Regions from separate parts of the Mesorhizobium shangrilense genome, predicted to be linked through region 1. Evidence: riboswitches for the same ligand, from Rfam matches in the RefSeq annotation. Region 1 holds a riboswitch; the other holds the start of a gene.

Region 1 (7,953 bases):
GGACGACGAATTGCGGATCGTTCATCGGAAAGGCCGCCGCGAAGACGTTGAAATTGTGGTTCTTGGCATAGCGCCCGGCAATGACCTTCTCGGCCGTGCCGGTTTTGCCGCCGACGCGGAAGCCCTTGATGTTGGCGCGCCGGCCCGAGCCCTTTATCCCGTTGAGGCGATAGAGATAGCGCATGCTCCTGCTCGTCTCTTCACTGACCACGGTCTGGGCGAGCGCACTGGCCTGCTCCTCGGATCTGCGCACGAAAGTCGCTGGAACCAGCTTGCCCCGGTTCAAGATGGCCGCGATGCCGACCGCCGTCTGAAGCGGGGTCGTGGCAAAGCCGTGGCCGAAGGCGGCGGTGATCGAGGTCGCCTGCTTCCATATTTTCGGCTGGACGGGCCGGGCCACCTCCGGGAGCTCGGTCGTCATACGCGACAGCAGCCCCATCCGCTCCAGGAACTCGCGATGCCGCTCCACGCCAACCATCATCGCCTCCTTGGCTGAACCGATGTTGGAGGAAAACAGGAAGACCTCTTCCAGCGACAGGGGCCGCCCCTTGCCATGGGCGTCGCGCACCCTTTGCCGGCCGACAATGATGGGCGCGCTGGCGTCGAACATCGTCGAGATGCCGGCGCCACCGATCTCCATCGCCATCGCGGTCGTGAACGTCTTGATGGTGGAGCCCATCTCCGCCGTACCGGCCGACATGCGATTGAGCCGGTCTTTTTCAAGCGCGTTGAACGGGTTGTTGGGGTCGTAGTCCGGAAGCGAGACCATGGCCATCACCTCGCCCGTCTTGACGTTCAGGATCACGCCGCCCGCCGCCGTGGCCTTGTAGCGTTCCATCGCGCGCGAAAGCTCGTCATGGACGACATGCTGGACACGCGCGTCGATCGACAGCTGGACCGGCTGGAACGCACCGCTGCCCCCCAGGCCTGCCCCGCGCAGGTCGACAAGTCCTTGATCGTCGATCCATTTCTCCATTCCCGACAGGCCCACATTGTCGATGTTGGTCAGTCCCAATACGTGCGACGCCTGGACGCCACCTGGATAGAAGCGCTTGATTTCCGGGCGAAAGCCGATGCCGGGAATGCCCAGCGCCAGCACATCCTGCTGCTGCCGGGGGGTAAGCTGCCGCTTCAGCCAGATGAAGCCCGACCCGCTCCTGAGCTTGTGATAGGTCTGCTCGTAGTCGAGCTCGGGCAGCACGCCGGCGAGCTTCTCGACCGCTTCGTTGGCGTCCACGATCCGCCGTGGCTCGGCATAGAGCGACGCCATGCGCAGATCGGTCGCCAGTATAGTCCCGTTGCGATCGATGATGTCTGGTCGCGCCGCGCCGACCGGCCGCGCAAGAGCATCCGGCGCGTGCGGTGTGGACGAACCGTAGAACACCAGTCGCGCCCCGATGATGCAGAAAATAGCCGCAAAGGCGGCCATCGTGATCGCCATGCGCCGGCGGCCGCGCTTGCGCTCGCCATCCACGGAAGGGTTCCCCCGGCGCGGCCGCAACAGCGAAAACGGAAAGATATTGGAACGAAGAGAATTCATCTGCTAAGGCCTTGGTCAGTCGATGCGAAGGGCCATTGCCCGTCGCCTTAATGCAATTCCTTAGCTTTAATCGATTAACGGTTTTTTACCATGTCCGGCCCTCCCCTGATCCGACCGGGTGGACGCAGCGAGCGGATACAGAAAGCCGTTCATGAGGCCGTGAAAGCCCTCAAGGCTGAAAACGAAGCGGTCGAGCTCAGCGTGCCGATGATCGCCGAACGGGCGAACGTCACCCCGTCGACCATCTACCGGCGCTGGGGGACGGTCGGCGAGCTCCTGGCTGATGTCGCCGCGGAGCGTTTCCGGCCGGACGCCGACCTTCCTGATTCCGGGTCGTTGCGGGGCGATCTGGAAATATGGCTCGAACGCTTCGTCGACGACATCTCGACCGGCGTCGGCTTTGCGCTCATCCAGGAGCGGGTTGCCAATACAGCGCTTGCGCGCCGCGCCGCCGGATACGCCCAGGCGAATTTCGAGGTGCTGGTAAACCGTGCAACCGGCCGATCCGAGCCCGCACCGGACCCGAACCGGTTGATAGACCTGCTGGTTGCTCCGGTCATCTACCGTCTCGTCTTCGCGGGACAGCATATCGAGAAGCGCTACCAGCTCGAACTGATCGAGCTGGCGATGGGTTTGCTGCCCGGTTGAGGCGCCCCATGCATCGGCCGTCGATCAAGACGGCCGATTGATGTGCGACCAGGAGGCTTTCGCCCCTGGCCCGTCGGTCAGATCTCGACGCGCCGGCCCTTGTAGGCGTTGGGAATCGCCGCGTCGGTGCCGAAAAAAGCATGCTTGGACATGTCCGGCGAATAGCGGCTGCCGGGAACGGTGCGGCCGAGCGCCTCGGCCACGGCGCGGATGTGATGCGGCGCCGCACCACAGCAGAGCCCGATATAGCGCACGCCCATGTCATAGGCCTCGCGGGCATATTCGGCGCATTCGTAGCGGTTGCAGGTGAAGGGATCGAGCGCTGTCGGGAACGGACGTCCACCCGGAATGCATGAGCAGGCACGATCGGTCAGCGACTGGAAGGTTGGCTCTGCCTCCGTCGTGCGGTAGGGCACCGGCAGCGAAGCGACATGGCACGACACAGCATCGCGCACTTTGCGCACCACCGGCATCAGCGTCTTCGGCCCGCGCTGGCAGTTCAGCCCGACGACATCGGCGCCGGCCGCTTCCAGACGCTTGCAGGCATCGACGACCGACACGCCGTCGAACATCTTTTCCTCGCGATGGACCGAAAGCGTGACCACCGTCGGCAAGCCCGTCTTCTTCATCACGTCGAGCGCGATCTCGGCCTCGCCGTACCAGTCGATGGTTTCGGCGATCAGGAAATCCGCCCCCTCCTCCACCGCCCAGCCGATCTGCTCCTCGAACATGGCGCGCACGGCGTCGTGGGTCTTCCTGTCGCTGGCCTCATAGGCATTGGTGTTGCAGATATTGCCGGCCATCAGCCCGCCATTGCGCTCAGCGACATCCCTGGCGATGCGCAATGCCTGGCGGTTGATTGTCTCCAGAATGTCCTCGCGGCCGATCACCCTGAGCTTCTGGCGATGGGCGTAGTAAGTGAAGGCCTCGACCACTTCCGAGCCGGCATGGACGAAATCCTCATGCAGGCGCGTCACCGCTTCTGGATGTTCGAGGACCACTTCCGGCACGAACGGACCGGCCTGCAGGTAGCCGCGCCGTTCGAGTTCGAACAGATAACCTTCGGCGCAGATGACGGCATCGGTATCGAGGCGTTCGAGCAGGCCGCGCTTGGGGGTGGGCGTATTTTGGGTGTTCATGGAAAATCCTCCTTCAGACATTGCGGATATGTTTCGGCCAGACGCCGGTTCCGGCGATGACGGCCAGCAAGGTGCGCAGCCGGAAAACGTCGGGATGCAGCGAGCCGCGGCGGTCGATCAGCGCGATCTTGCGTCGTGCCGCGACCTCCAGGTCGGCGCCATGCGGCACCGACATCAGCCAGTCGATAAACACCTCCTCGGGCGGCGGCAGCGGCGAGATGGCACGCATCGTCGCCGCGTCGAGCGGGCGCGGCTCGGGCGGGCCGGATCCTTCCGGTCGGCCAGGGATAAGCTTGGGCATTTCGTTGTGTGAATCCATGTTCGTCCTGCGGTTGAGGACTGAACCTGGTGGTGATGGAGGAAAGCCACGGGCACCATCGGTCACGCTACCGGCCCGCATCACTTAGCCTCTTGACCGCCCACCGCGATCAGTCGAGTTTCATGTGATCGAGGCTGGTTTCCGGGCTCCGAAGCTGTCCTTGCGGACCGGTTCCGACACCTTCCCAGGCGTGTTGCCCAGTGGCTTGTCGTCGGAACCTAAGCTTCGCTACCGTTGCGGGGGCAGCGCCGGAATTGAACCGGCTTCCCAATTATCCCTCCAGCCGAGTCGGCCGAAGGGCACCTTGAACGCGGTGATCTAAACATCGATGCCCGGCCGCCGTCTACATGAAAGCGACACCGCCCGGAGCAAAAGACGACAGGGTGAAGGGCGCCACTATTTCGACGGCACCCCATAGGCGACAAGAAACGCCTCTACCGAGGCATCGGCGTGCCGTTCAAGCTCGGCCTTCGAGCGTGGGTTGCTTCCCGTGAACATGGCTTCGTTCATGGGGATCCAGAGAAGCATTCCAAAAAAATGACTGGCTGCCAGATGGGGGTCATTGGTTTTCATCAGGCCTCGACTGGTGAGCTTTTGAAAGCAAGACGCCATTGAGGCGAGCATGCGCTCAAAACCTTTTTCGTACCAACTGCGGCCAAGCTGCGGCATTCGATCCGCGTTGGCGATGATCAGGCGTCGCAGCTTCAACAACTCTTCATCCATGAGCATCGCTATCAAACATCGGGCAAGCTGCTGCAGGCCACCCTCCATGAATTTCGCCTCGGAAAGCAGCGTCGTCACGGACTCGATGACATCGTTGGCCTGGGTAGCGGTCGCCAGAACGACCTCGCCGAAAAGCGTCTCCTTGTCCGTGAAATGCTTGTAGACGGTCTGCTTGGAGGCCCCTGCCCTGGTGGCGATTTCCTCCATGCTGGTTCCATCATAACCCTTGCTGATGAACGCCACCGTGGCCGCCTGGATGATTTCACGATCCTTGCGTGCTGATCTCGTCTCACCGTCGATTTTCATGGCGCTCCTTAACCAGTACTAGACGGTACCGTTCCCGCATGATAGCCATGAAAACGGTACTGGACTGACTAGTACCTGTCAACGAAAGCAAGGCTTTGGACCGATGACCAAGATGATCTTCCTTAATCTGCCGGTGCGCGATCTGCAGGCAGCGACCAACTTTTATCTCGCGATCGGGGGCACGCTGAATCCGCAGTTCTCGAGCGACCAGGCCAGCTCGATCATGTTCTCCGACGCGATCGGGGTCATGTTGCTAACGCACCAGCACTACAGCCAGTTCACAGCGCGGCAGATCGGCGACCCCAAGCGTGACAGCCAGATGCTGATCGCGCTCACCCTCGGCAGCAAGGACGAGGTCAATGCCGTAATCGACAAGGGCGTGGCGGCAGGCGGCCGGGCAGATCCCAACCCTGCGCAGGATCTCGGTTTCATGTTCAACCGCCACATCGAAGACCCCGACGGCAACGTCTGGGAGTTGCTGTGGATGAACCCCGCCGCCATGCAATAGCCTGTCGGGACCTGAGCTTCGCTACGGTTGCGGGGGCGGCGCCGGAATCTGACCGGCTTCCCAATTATCCCTCCGGCCGAGTCGGCCGAAGGCACCTTGCCCGCCTGCCGTCCATAGGAAAGCGACACCGCCGGGAGCAAAAGACGACAGGGGGGAAGAACTGCAAAGACGCCTTAGGCGCGCTTGCGCTCCCTGTCTTTTGCAAGATGATAAGGCCGCACAAGGACTTCCGCTGGAATGTGCCATTCCTTGTTGAGCTTGAAGACCATATCCATGGTCAACGCGCTCGACCGCCCCCTTGGCTTTCCTGCATACAACCTATATACGTTTAATATACGAATCGTATATGGAGATCCCGATGGGCATTGTGAACATAGATGATGATCTGCATGACCTGCTGCGCAGGGTGAGCAAGGTGTCGTATCGTTCGATCAATGCGCAGGCCACCTACTGGATCAAGGTCGGTATGCTGTGCGAGACCAATCCGACGCTCAGTTTCACCGAGATCATCAAGCGGGAGCTTGGTGACGCGGGCGTTTCGGCTCCATCACTGGCCGAAGCATGACGAAGCAGCCTCAGGAACTGGCGTTGCTGGCCGAATCCGGCCGGCTGCTGGCGTCCGTGTTCGGGCTGCTGGATCGAACCGTGCTCGCTGGCATATCGACACTTCAGGTCAATGAGATGGTCGAGCAGTTCATCGTCCGTGATCTTCAGGCCCGACCCGCGAGCAAGGGCCAATATGGCTATGGTTTTGTGTTGAATTCCTCGGTGAACGATGTGGTCTGCCACGGCGTTCCGTCGCAATCGAACGTGCTTCGGGACGGCGACATCGTCAATTTCGACATCACGCTCGAGAAGAACGGCTATATCGCGGATTCCAGCAAGACGTATCTCGTTGGCGCGGTCAATCCAGCCGCCAGGAGGCTGGTGCAGACCACCTACGAAGCCATGTGGATGGGCATCCGGGCGGTTCGCCCGGGCGCGCGGCTGGGAGACATCGGCTGGGCGATCGAACGGCATGCCAGGCGTAACGGCTATTCCGTGGTGCACGAATTCTGCGGTCACGGCATCGGCCGGGAGATGCATGAGGAGCCGCAGATCCTGCACTTCGGCAAGCCGGGAACCGGCCTCGCCCTGCGCGAGGGCATGGTCTTCACGATCGAGCCGATGCTCAATCGAGGCCGACGCAGTGTGAGAACCGAGGCTGACGGCTGGACTGTCGTGACGCGAGACGGCTCGCTGTCCGCGCAGTTCGAGCACACCGTTGCCGTCACGGCGTCCGGCGTGTCGGTGCTGACACTGCGGCCCGACGAACTGGCCTCGGCGCCGCGTCCTTGACCGCCGCTTGAGCCGAAAATGAACAGGTGGGATGCGACGACCACGACGGCTGATCGATGCGAGCCACGGCCTTCGCGATCGCCCCTGGCATGGGCCGGTCGCCTGCTCTCGCGGATCAGCCAGGCCCATGTCCCGCAACGGGTGGTCCGAACCAGGTGGTCAGCGCGTCAGCGAGTCCCAACTGGGTCGAGTCTCCCACCCAGGCCACGTATCCATCGGGCCTGATCAACACCGCGCCGGGGGCGGCGACCGGGCCAAGGACCGGAAGCTCCCACTTGCCGGCATATCTGGCGTCGATCTGCTGGACCCGATCCGCCCAAGGCGCGATGTCGAGGCCGCCAGGCTCACCGAGATTGAGCAGCACTGGCCGGGCACCCTGCAGCAGGGTGAAGACCCGCAGCGGGCCGTCGGCGGTGACAATGTCGAGGTCGGGCACGCGGCGTCCGAGCAGCGGATGCCCTGCGCCGAGATCGTAGTGAATGTCGAGACCCGCCATCATCGCGGCGAAATGCTTGCGCGGCTCCTCCATGCCCAGGAGCTCGGTCATCGTGTCGCGCAGGGCCTTCGTGCGGTCGTCCTCACGGCGAAGGGTGACCGAGGCCATCGTGTTGCGCAACACGCGGGCAGCGACCGGGTGGCGCTCGGCGTGGTAGGTGTCCAGCAGGCTTTCCGGGGACGTCCCCTTGACCACCTGGGCCAGCTTCCATCCCAGATTCATCGCATCCTGCACACCGGTCTGCAGGCCCTGGCCGCCGTCCGGGGGATGTACATGCGCGGCGTCGCCGGCGATCAGCACGCGCCCCTTGCGATAGGTCTCGGCCTGCCGGGTCGTATCGGTGAACCGGGAGATCCAGGTCGGAGAATGAATCCCATAGTCGGTCCCGTACACGGCGATGAGCGTCTCACTGACATCTCTCAGCGTGGGTTCGGTCGTGGCGCCGACATGCCGTTCGGTCACCAGGACGCCGACCGGCCCCTCATCCGCGTAAACCACCTTGCCGTCGCGGATCGTGTACTCCACCCTACCGAGAGCATGGATGCCGAGGGCGTCGCGGCGGATTCCCCATTCTGGCGGCTCCTCGGCCAGTTCGGCCTCGGCGATCAGATTGCTGATTGTCGGATCCGACCCCGGGAACGCGATGCCGGCGGCCTTGCGGATCAAGCTGCGTCCGCCGTCGCACCCGACGAGATAATTCGCCCGCAGCGATCGGCCATCGGACAGTTGGACATCGACGCCGGCATCGTCCTGCGCGAAGCCCGTCACCTCGGTGCCGCGATAAATGGGCACCGCCAGTTCGTCGACCCAACCGGCCAGGATGCGCTCGATGTGGTTCTGGCGCAGCCCGAGCCCGTAATCGTGCCGGGTGGGAAAGTCGCTGATGTCCAACTGGATTCCGGCGAACATCCCGACCTGAGCCTTCTGCCCCTCCGA
Region 2 (7,953 bases), 2.0 Mb from region 1:
TCTTGATCTTGGCATAGGCCTCGCTCGCCTTCGGCGTCGGGAAGATCATGCGCACACGCCGGTCGGCGGCATCGGAGCGGCGCTCAATCCAGCCGCCTTCCTCCATGCGATCGACCAGACGCGAGACGCTGATCGGCTCTATTTCGAGCAAATCGGCAAGGCGAGCCTGCGTTATCCCCTCTTCCTTGGCGACACGGACCAGAAGCCGCCATTGCGCCGAAGAAAGCCCAAGGCCACTAGCCCTAGCCTCGAAGCGCTTGCGCATCAGGCGCTGCACATCGTGGATCAGGAACCCCAATCTGTCTAAACCATCAGAAACCATGAGCGAGATATATAATAAGCGTGCTTAGTATTCAAGATACCTATCGCGCCAGAAGCGGATAAATATGCACGGCAGCCCTGCAATCCGGCCGCACGTCATGAATGTCGGAGCGCCCTGCTCCAGGCAGGTAAATCCGACATCCGGCGGGGTTCCACGCCCAAAGAGAAGGGGTCGCTGACGCGCCGTTCGACAAAACCGCAGCCGCGGTTGCAGCAGCGGTTCCCGGTCGTGTATGGCGGTCGATGAAGACAGACTATCGGGAGGAAGACATGAAACTTGGACTACTGACTGCTCCGTTTCCGGACGTGCCGCTGGCCAGCGTCGCGGACTGGGCGAATTCCGCCGGCTTCGAGGCGCTGGAAATCGCTTGCTGGCCGAAATCAAGCGGTGCGGCCCGTCGTTACGCCGGCACCGCCCATATCGATGTCGCCGCGATTTCAGCATCGGAAGCACGCGATATCGCCGCTTCGCTCGAAGCGAAAAACCTGTCGATCTCCGCGCTCGGCTACTACCCGAACCCTTTGCATCCGGACGCCGCCCACCGGCAGGCCGTCATCGAGCATCTGAAGAAGGTCATCGTGGCCGCCGGCAGGATGGGCGTTGGCCTGGTCAACACCTTCTGTGGTGGCGATGCATCCAAAAAACTGGACGACAACTGGCAGGACGCGCTGACGGTCTGGCCTGATATCATCGCCTTTGCCCGCGACAACAACGTCAAGCTGGCGTTCGAGAACTGCCCGATGATCTTCAGCTACGACGAGTGGCCGGGTGGCCACAACATCGCCTACTCGCCACTGATCTGGCGCCGTATCTTTGAAGCCTGGGGCGGTGACGTCGGGATGAATTTCGACCCCTCGCACCTGATCTGGCAGATGATCGACCAGGACCGATTCATCCGCGAGTTCGGCGTCCACATCGTGCACGCGCATGCCAAGGACCTGATGATCGACCGCGACGGCCTTTACGAGCGCGGCATTCTCTCTGCCGGCATCGGTTGGCAGATACCGCGCATGCCGGGTCTGGGCGAAGTCGACTGGAGTGGATTCTTCTCAGCGCTTTATCGGGCGGGCTATGACGGGCCGGTCATTATCGAGCATGAGGATCGCCGGTTCGAAGGCAGCGACGATCTGGTAAAGCGCGGCTTTCTTTTGGCCCGTGACGTGCTGCGACCCTTCGTCAAATAACGACCGCGACCGCCGCGTGCCAACCAACATTGATGTTGCGCGTTCGCAGCCGCTGACTGATCTTTCAGAGGCGGTTGCGGACAAGCATCGTCACGACGAAGAAGGCGCCGACCGAACTGGTGATGATGCCGATCGGCAGTTCCTGGGGCGGCAGCAGTGTGCGTGCCAGGAGATCGCTGGCCAGCAACAGGATGGCTCCGAACACGGCGCAGGCCGCGACCAGACGCAGATGCAACTGGCCAGCCAGTGGCCGGGACAGATGCGGGATCATCAGCCCAACGAAGCCAATGACGCCGGCGACCGACACAAGGATGGCAGTCGAGAACGCGGCGACGAGGAACGTCGTCCTGCGCATCCGCGCCACCGGGACACCCAGACTCTCGGCTGCGTTCTCCCCGGCCAGGAAAGCGTCGAGCTTGCGGTGGTTCCACAGCGCGTAGCCGAGAATGGTGCCCGACCCCAGCACGGCAAGCGCGATATTGTCCCACCGCGCAAGCCCGAGCCCGCCCATCGTCCAGAACAACACCGAGTGCGCCGCGCGCTGGTCGCCGGCGAAGACGAGATAGTTGGTCAAGGCCGTGAAGATGAACGAGACGGCGAGCCCGGCGAGGATCAGCCGTTCAGGCCCTTGCCCTCTCACCCGGGCGACGAGCAGCAGGACGACGGACGTTGCCAGTATGCCGCCCGTAAAGGCCGCGACCGGTAGGGTCCAGATGCCAAAACTGTCGCCGAAGACGGTGATCACGGAAACCGCGCCGGCGGCGGCTCCCGACGAGAGGCCGAACAGGAATGGATCGGCGAGGTCGTTGCGCGTCACGGTCTGCAACAATGCACCGACGACGCCCAGTCCCGCGCCAACGCAAATGGCCATGATCGTGCGCGGCAGCCGCAGATCGACAACGATCTTTCCGACGGGGCCTGACACCGCGTGCCCGTCCAGCCCGACCGCATGTCCGAGCGCTGCAATCACGTCCGACAACGGTATCAGCGTCGAGCCATAGGCGATCGACAACAAGGCGAGAGCAGCGATCACCGCCGCTCCCGCCGCCATGGCCAATCCGAATGCCTTGTGGGGCAAGCTCAGAAGGCTTCCGGGTGCATCGCCTTGGCGATCTTCTCGATCGCCACGATGTTGGCTGGCCCAGGCGTCAGCTCGGCGTAGCGCAGGGCGACGAAACGCTTGTTCTTCACCGCATCCGTCTCTTTCATGGCCGAGTGGACCTCCAGGAAATCGAGCAGTTTCTGGTAGCCGCCGCCGTCCTGATAGTCGAGCAGGATCAGGAATTGCGGATTGCGCGACGCCACTGTTTCCCAGTCCGTCGTGCCCCAGCTGGTCTCCATATCGGCCATGACGTTTTCGCCGCCGGCGGCGGAGATCATGGCGCTGGGGATCGCGAACTTGCCAGCGGTGAAAGGCTTGTCGTCGCCGGAGTCATAAAGAAACACACGCGTGCCCTTGCGGTCACCGACCTTTGCCGTGATGTCGGTAAGCTGCTTCTGCCAGCCCGAAACAAGCTCTTGCGCCTTCGCTTCCTTGCCGAAGATCTTGCCCAGCTTTTCGACGTCACCATAGAGCAGGTCCATCGACGCGGCGGGGCGGTTCTTGTCGAGATGGACGCAGCTCTCCGTCAGCACCAGTGTCTTGATGCCGTACTGAGCGAGTGTTCCGGGCGTCACCTCGCCACCCGGCTTCATGCCGTAGTACCAGCCGGCAAAGAAGAAATCCGGATCGACCGCGACGAGGTTTTCCATCGTCGGGTACTTTGGCGCAAGTTCCGGGATCGAACCCTGCTCGGCCGTGAATTCGGGGCCGACCTTATACCATCCGGTGATGCCGGTGAGGCCGACGATCGAGGGCTGCAACCCGAGAGCGAAGGCCATCTCGGTCATGTTGAGGTCGTGGATGACAGCGCGCTTCGGCGCGGCGTCGAACGTCAGCGGCTTGCCGCAGCTGTCGACGGTCACCGGAAAGGCAAAGGCGGTCGTGGACAGCAATGACAAGGCAAGGGAGAAGACGAGGCGATTCACGGATGTAGCTCCTTTTGGGTGAGAATTCGGATCAGGATGGCGACAAGGCGCGGTTCGGCACTTCGAAGACCGTCAGTTCGCGATCTTCGGTTGGATGCCGCAGGCGAAACACATCGACGCCGAAAATCTCGCGGATCAGTTGCTGGGTCAGCGCCTCGCGCGGCGCCGCGAGCGCAAGCAGCCGGGCCCGATCCATGACCGCGACCGTGGTAGCGAACGGCGATACCAGCGACAGGTCGTGCAGCACCGCAATCACGGTCATGCCCAGCCCGGCGACGAGCTCGAGCAGCTCGCTGCGGGCGCGCGGGTCGAGATGGTTGGTCGGCTCGTCAAGGAACAGGATTCTTGGCTCCTGCGCGATGGCGCGCGCAAGCTGGGCACGCTGCCGTTCGCCGCCGGACAGCGATCCGATGGATCGGCCCAGCAGCGGTAGCAGACCGGTCCTGCAGAGCGCTTCCACGACGATGTCGCGCTCCTCGGCCCTTCGCCGCAGGCCGGCATGCGGAATCCGTCCAAGCTCGACATAGTCGATCACGGCTAACCGTGGATCGGGTTGATCGGTCTGGCCGACGACGGCCATGTGAAGCGCGCGCTCGGCCGCCGAAATCCTGTCCAGCCGGCGCCCGGCGAGCTTCACCTCTCCGGAACTTGGCCGCAGCATGCCGGACAGCATGCGCAGCAATGTGGTCTTGCCGGCGCCATTCGGACCGATGATGGCAAGCCGATCGCCGGCCGCCACCGAAAGGCTTACCGCGTCCACCAGACGCTGACCATTGGCTATCGCTGTCACGTCGCTCGCTTCGAGAAGAGCCACGGTCATATCCCGACGCCCGCCGCACTATTGGAGCCAGGGATGCGGGCCAGTGTCTTGTCGGCCAGCCCGGCCGGACGTTGCCCGGAATTGCACCAGCCGTCGGCAAGCGACGCGTAGAGTTTTGCGAATTCCAACAGTTCGACTGCATCGGTTTGCCGGTCGATGGGGCCGAAAAGATAGGACGCTTTTCCCGCCGCCTGAAAGGCGACCGTCAGCGGTCGGGCGCAGCCTGCCATGCAGGCGATGCCTTCGACCGCATAGTCCAGGAGAGCCATCTCGCTGTCAGCCGAGAGACGGGAACGCAAGTCCGCGCACAAATCCTCGCCCGTCCTGGTCCCGGTCGCGGGATCGCGGCAAAGCGTGCATACGATAATGCGGTGGATGGCCTGGGAGGCGTCCAACTTTCCGTCACTTTCTCAACTGGCGACGGAAGGAAGTCCTGGCAATCGGTCGACAAGACCGACGGCCACGTCTCCTCCCGGTACACCCCGTCCGGTCAACTCATGCTGATGGCAGGTCTCCTGGCTCGCGGGTCGTTGCGCCATCCTGCCTTCCCAGCCTTGCCGGCCAGTGGCATTTCGGATTTTGCTCGCCGCTTACAGTTGCGGGGGCAGCCACGGCCTCGATCCAGACGGATCTCACCGCGTTCCCTTTTCACCCCTCGCCTTTCGGCGCGGGGACCATCACCGCCCCACCGTAGTTTTCCCCCGAGCCCATCGCAATGATTTTTTGATGAACCGCACCTTCCGGATCGCTGGTTCTTCAAATTAATGTTATGTAATATTATTACTAAGACAATATTGCCTGCACGTCAACCCTTTGGTCCGTCGGGCGCTCGCTGAATTCGACCCGCGGCATCAACGCTCGTGCCACTCCGAGCTGTTGGGTCACGTGCCGAGATGGTTTCGATTTTGCGCGATGCGCAATTTCGATCAAACTGGCCGTGAGGCCGGGTGTCACAATGGCCGCGTCAATTGCGAGGAGATGCATGAACCCGACCGAAAAAGCATTGTGGTTCGTCGAAAGCCATCTGCCGGAAGCGGTCACGCTCGACGACATCGCTGAGAGGAGCGGTGTATCGCGCTTTCATGTAACGCGCGCTTTCGGGGCCGCCACGGGCCGCTCGGTAATGGGCTACATGCGCGCGCGCCGGCTGACAGAGGCGGCGCGCAAACTTGCCGCCGGAGCGCCGGACATCCTCTCGGTCGCGCTCGACGCCGGCTACAACTCGCATGAGGCGTTCACCCGCGCCTTCCGCGACCAGTTCGGCACCACGCCGGAACTGGTTCGCGCGCAGGGCAACCTCAAGAACCTCCATCTCGTGGAGCCAATCCTGATGGACCAGTCGTTCCTTGTCACTCTCGAACCGCCGCGCTTCGAAACCAGCCGCGCCTTTCTGATCGCCGGTCTAGGCGAGCGCTACAGCTGCGAGACCAGCGCCGCCATTCCGATGCAATGGCAACGCTTCGGCCCCTACATCGGCAACATTCCCGGCGAAACCGGCGACATCGCCTACGGCGTCTGCGTCAACGGCGATGACGCCGGCAATTTCGACTACATCGCCGGCGTCGAAGTGTCCGACTTTTCCGACCTGCCCAAGGAGCTTTGCCGAGTCCGGGTGCCGGCTCAGAAATATGCCGTCTTCGCCCATCGCGAGCACATCTCGACCATTCGCCGAACGGTCAATACGATCTGGAACAAATGGCTGCCGGTGTCCGGCCATGAGATCGCCGACGCGCCCGAATTCGAGCGCTATGGCAGGGAATTCAATCCTCGTAGCGGCGATGGCGGACTGGAGATATGGATACCGGTCAGGGGGTAGAGCCCCGCAGATCGTGTTCGGCCACAATTGCCGAAACACGATCACATTGCCGCCATTCATTCCACGGTGATGGCGACCTCATAGAGTCCGGGATGAGCCTGCCCTAATGCCTTGTTGCGCTCCAGAAAACCATTTTCCTGCAGATGCTTGAACACGCGGCGCATAGCCGCCTCGTCCCGCGCCTGGGCATAGTTGACGACACGACTGCCATCGAGGCCGCGGTGCAGGCTGGCCGACATCCAGCCGGGCACGGCGCGGCAGCTTGCGGCCGCTTCCCGCAAGAGGCCGATCAGCGCCTGCTGGCCGCCTTCGGGCACGGTGAAGACATTGATCTGGGTAATAACGCCGGTATTGGCGCGAATGATGGGCATGGACTTCTCCTTCGGTGAGCGCCTGGCACACGAAGGGACGCCGACAGGCGAAAACTCCGCACGCCAAGCTGGGCGTAAAGCACGCCCTCAGCTTGCCGTGGGTTCCCGCATGGGAGGGAACGGAGCTTCCATTGGTTGGAAGGGAGCGGGCTTACCTTTTGCCGTTCCAAGGTCCTTTTCGACGGCTTGTCGTAGCATGTCGAATTGTGGCCAACAATTACCCTGGATGGCCGAGGCCACGGCAAGATCGACATTTCAGCAGAGCCTATTTGGAGAAAACCATTCTTTGTTCGCAGAGTGTTGGCGCGCCTTGACTCTGGCCAGCCGCGAGCCTATTTCACCGCCACGTTAGCACTCGCCATTGGTGAGTGCTAACCACAGGTCCGGCGCCGCCGGATAGAGGAACTGTTCTCACCGTTCTCATCGAGGAAGAAAACATGGCAAAGTCGAAGTTCCGCCCGCTTCATGACCGCGTGGTCGTTCGCCGGGTCGAATCCGAATCCAAGACCGCCGGCGGGATCATCATCCCGGATACGGCAAAGGAAAAGCCGCAGGAAGGCGAAATCATCGCCGTCGGCTCCGGCGCTCGTGACGAAGCTGGCAAGCTCGTCCCGCTGGACGTCAAGGCTGGCGACCGCATCCTGTTCGGCAAGTGGTCGGGCACCGAAGTCAAGCTCAATGGCGAAGACCTTCTGATCATGAAGGAATCCGACATCATGGGCATCATCGGCTGAATATCGGCCTCACCGTCAACTGAATTTCGGGCTTGATCCCAAGCCCCTGCCAGGAGCTGAAAATGGCTGCTAAAGACGTAAAATTCTCCCGTGACGCCCGCGAGCGCATGCTGCGCGGTGTCAACATCCTCGCCGACGCGGTGAAGGTCACGCTCGGCCCCAAGGGCCGCAACGTTGTCATCGACAAGTCGTTCGGCGCCCCGCGCATCACCAAGGACGGCGTCACCGTCGCCAAGGAAATCGAGCTTGAAGACAAGTTCGAGAACATGGGCGCGCAGATGGTCCGCGAAGTTGCTTCGAAGACCAACGACATCGCCGGCGACGGCACGACGACCGCGACCGTTCTGGCGCAGTCGATCGTCCAGGAAGGCCACAAGGCGGTTGCCGCCGGCATGAACCCGATGGACCTGAAGCGCGGCATCGATCTGGCCGTCACCGAAGTCGTCGCGGCGCTCGGCAAGGCTGCCAAGAAGATCAAGACCTCCGAGGAAGTTGCCCAGGTCGGCACGATCTCGGCCAATGGCGACGAGTCGGTCGGCAAGATGATCGCGGAAGCGATGCAGAAGGTCGGCAACGAAGGCGTCATCACGGTTGAGGAAGCCAAGACCGCCGAGACCGAACTCGAAGTCGTCGAAGGCATGCAGTTCGACCGCGGCTATCTCTCGCCCTACTTCGTCA

Evidence for each region. Region 1 has a riboswitch for cobalamin ahead of ABVQ20_RS01005 (hypothetical protein). Riboswitches for the same ligand answer to the same signal wherever they lie in the genome.
Region 2: another riboswitch for cobalamin. It lies ahead of ABVQ20_RS10860 (DUF1636 family protein); the one in region 1 lies ahead of ABVQ20_RS01005 (hypothetical protein).

Annotation. Positions count from the first base shown of each region.
Region 1 is NZ_JBEWSZ010000001.1:172,321-180,273, reverse strand. Features, by position in the region: gene ABVQ20_RS01020 (peptidoglycan D,D-transpeptidase FtsI family protein) at 1-1,540, opposite strand, end outside; gene ABVQ20_RS01015 (TetR/AcrR family transcriptional regulator) at 1,631-2,188, shown strand; gene ABVQ20_RS01010 (homocysteine S-methyltransferase family protein) at 2,266-3,327, opposite strand; gene ABVQ20_RS01005 (hypothetical protein) at 3,341-3,646, opposite strand; cobalamin riboswitch at 3,762-3,968, opposite strand; gene ABVQ20_RS01000 (TetR/AcrR family transcriptional regulator) at 4,043-4,675, opposite strand; gene ABVQ20_RS00995 (VOC family protein) at 4,779-5,183, shown strand; gene ABVQ20_RS00990 (ParD-like family protein) at 5,542-5,748, shown strand; gene map (type I methionyl aminopeptidase) at 5,745-6,521, shown strand; gene ABVQ20_RS00980 (FAD-dependent monooxygenase) at 6,637-7,953, opposite strand, start outside.
Region 2 is NZ_JBEWSZ010000001.1:2,143,902-2,151,854, forward strand. Features, by position in the region: gene ABVQ20_RS10835 (MarR family winged helix-turn-helix transcriptional regulator) at 1-322, opposite strand, end outside; gene ABVQ20_RS10840 (sugar phosphate isomerase/epimerase family protein) at 592-1,506, shown strand; gene ABVQ20_RS10845 (FecCD family ABC transporter permease) at 1,571-2,557, opposite strand; gene ABVQ20_RS10850 (ABC transporter substrate-binding protein) at 2,587-3,534, opposite strand; gene ABVQ20_RS10855 (ABC transporter ATP-binding protein) at 3,566-4,354, opposite strand; gene ABVQ20_RS10860 (DUF1636 family protein) at 4,351-4,749, opposite strand; cobalamin riboswitch at 4,843-5,048, opposite strand; gene ABVQ20_RS10865 (AraC family transcriptional regulator) at 5,337-6,170, shown strand; gene ABVQ20_RS10870 (antibiotic biosynthesis monooxygenase family protein) at 6,227-6,541, opposite strand; gene groES (co-chaperone GroES) at 6,979-7,275, shown strand; gene groL (chaperonin GroEL) at 7,338-7,953, shown strand, end outside.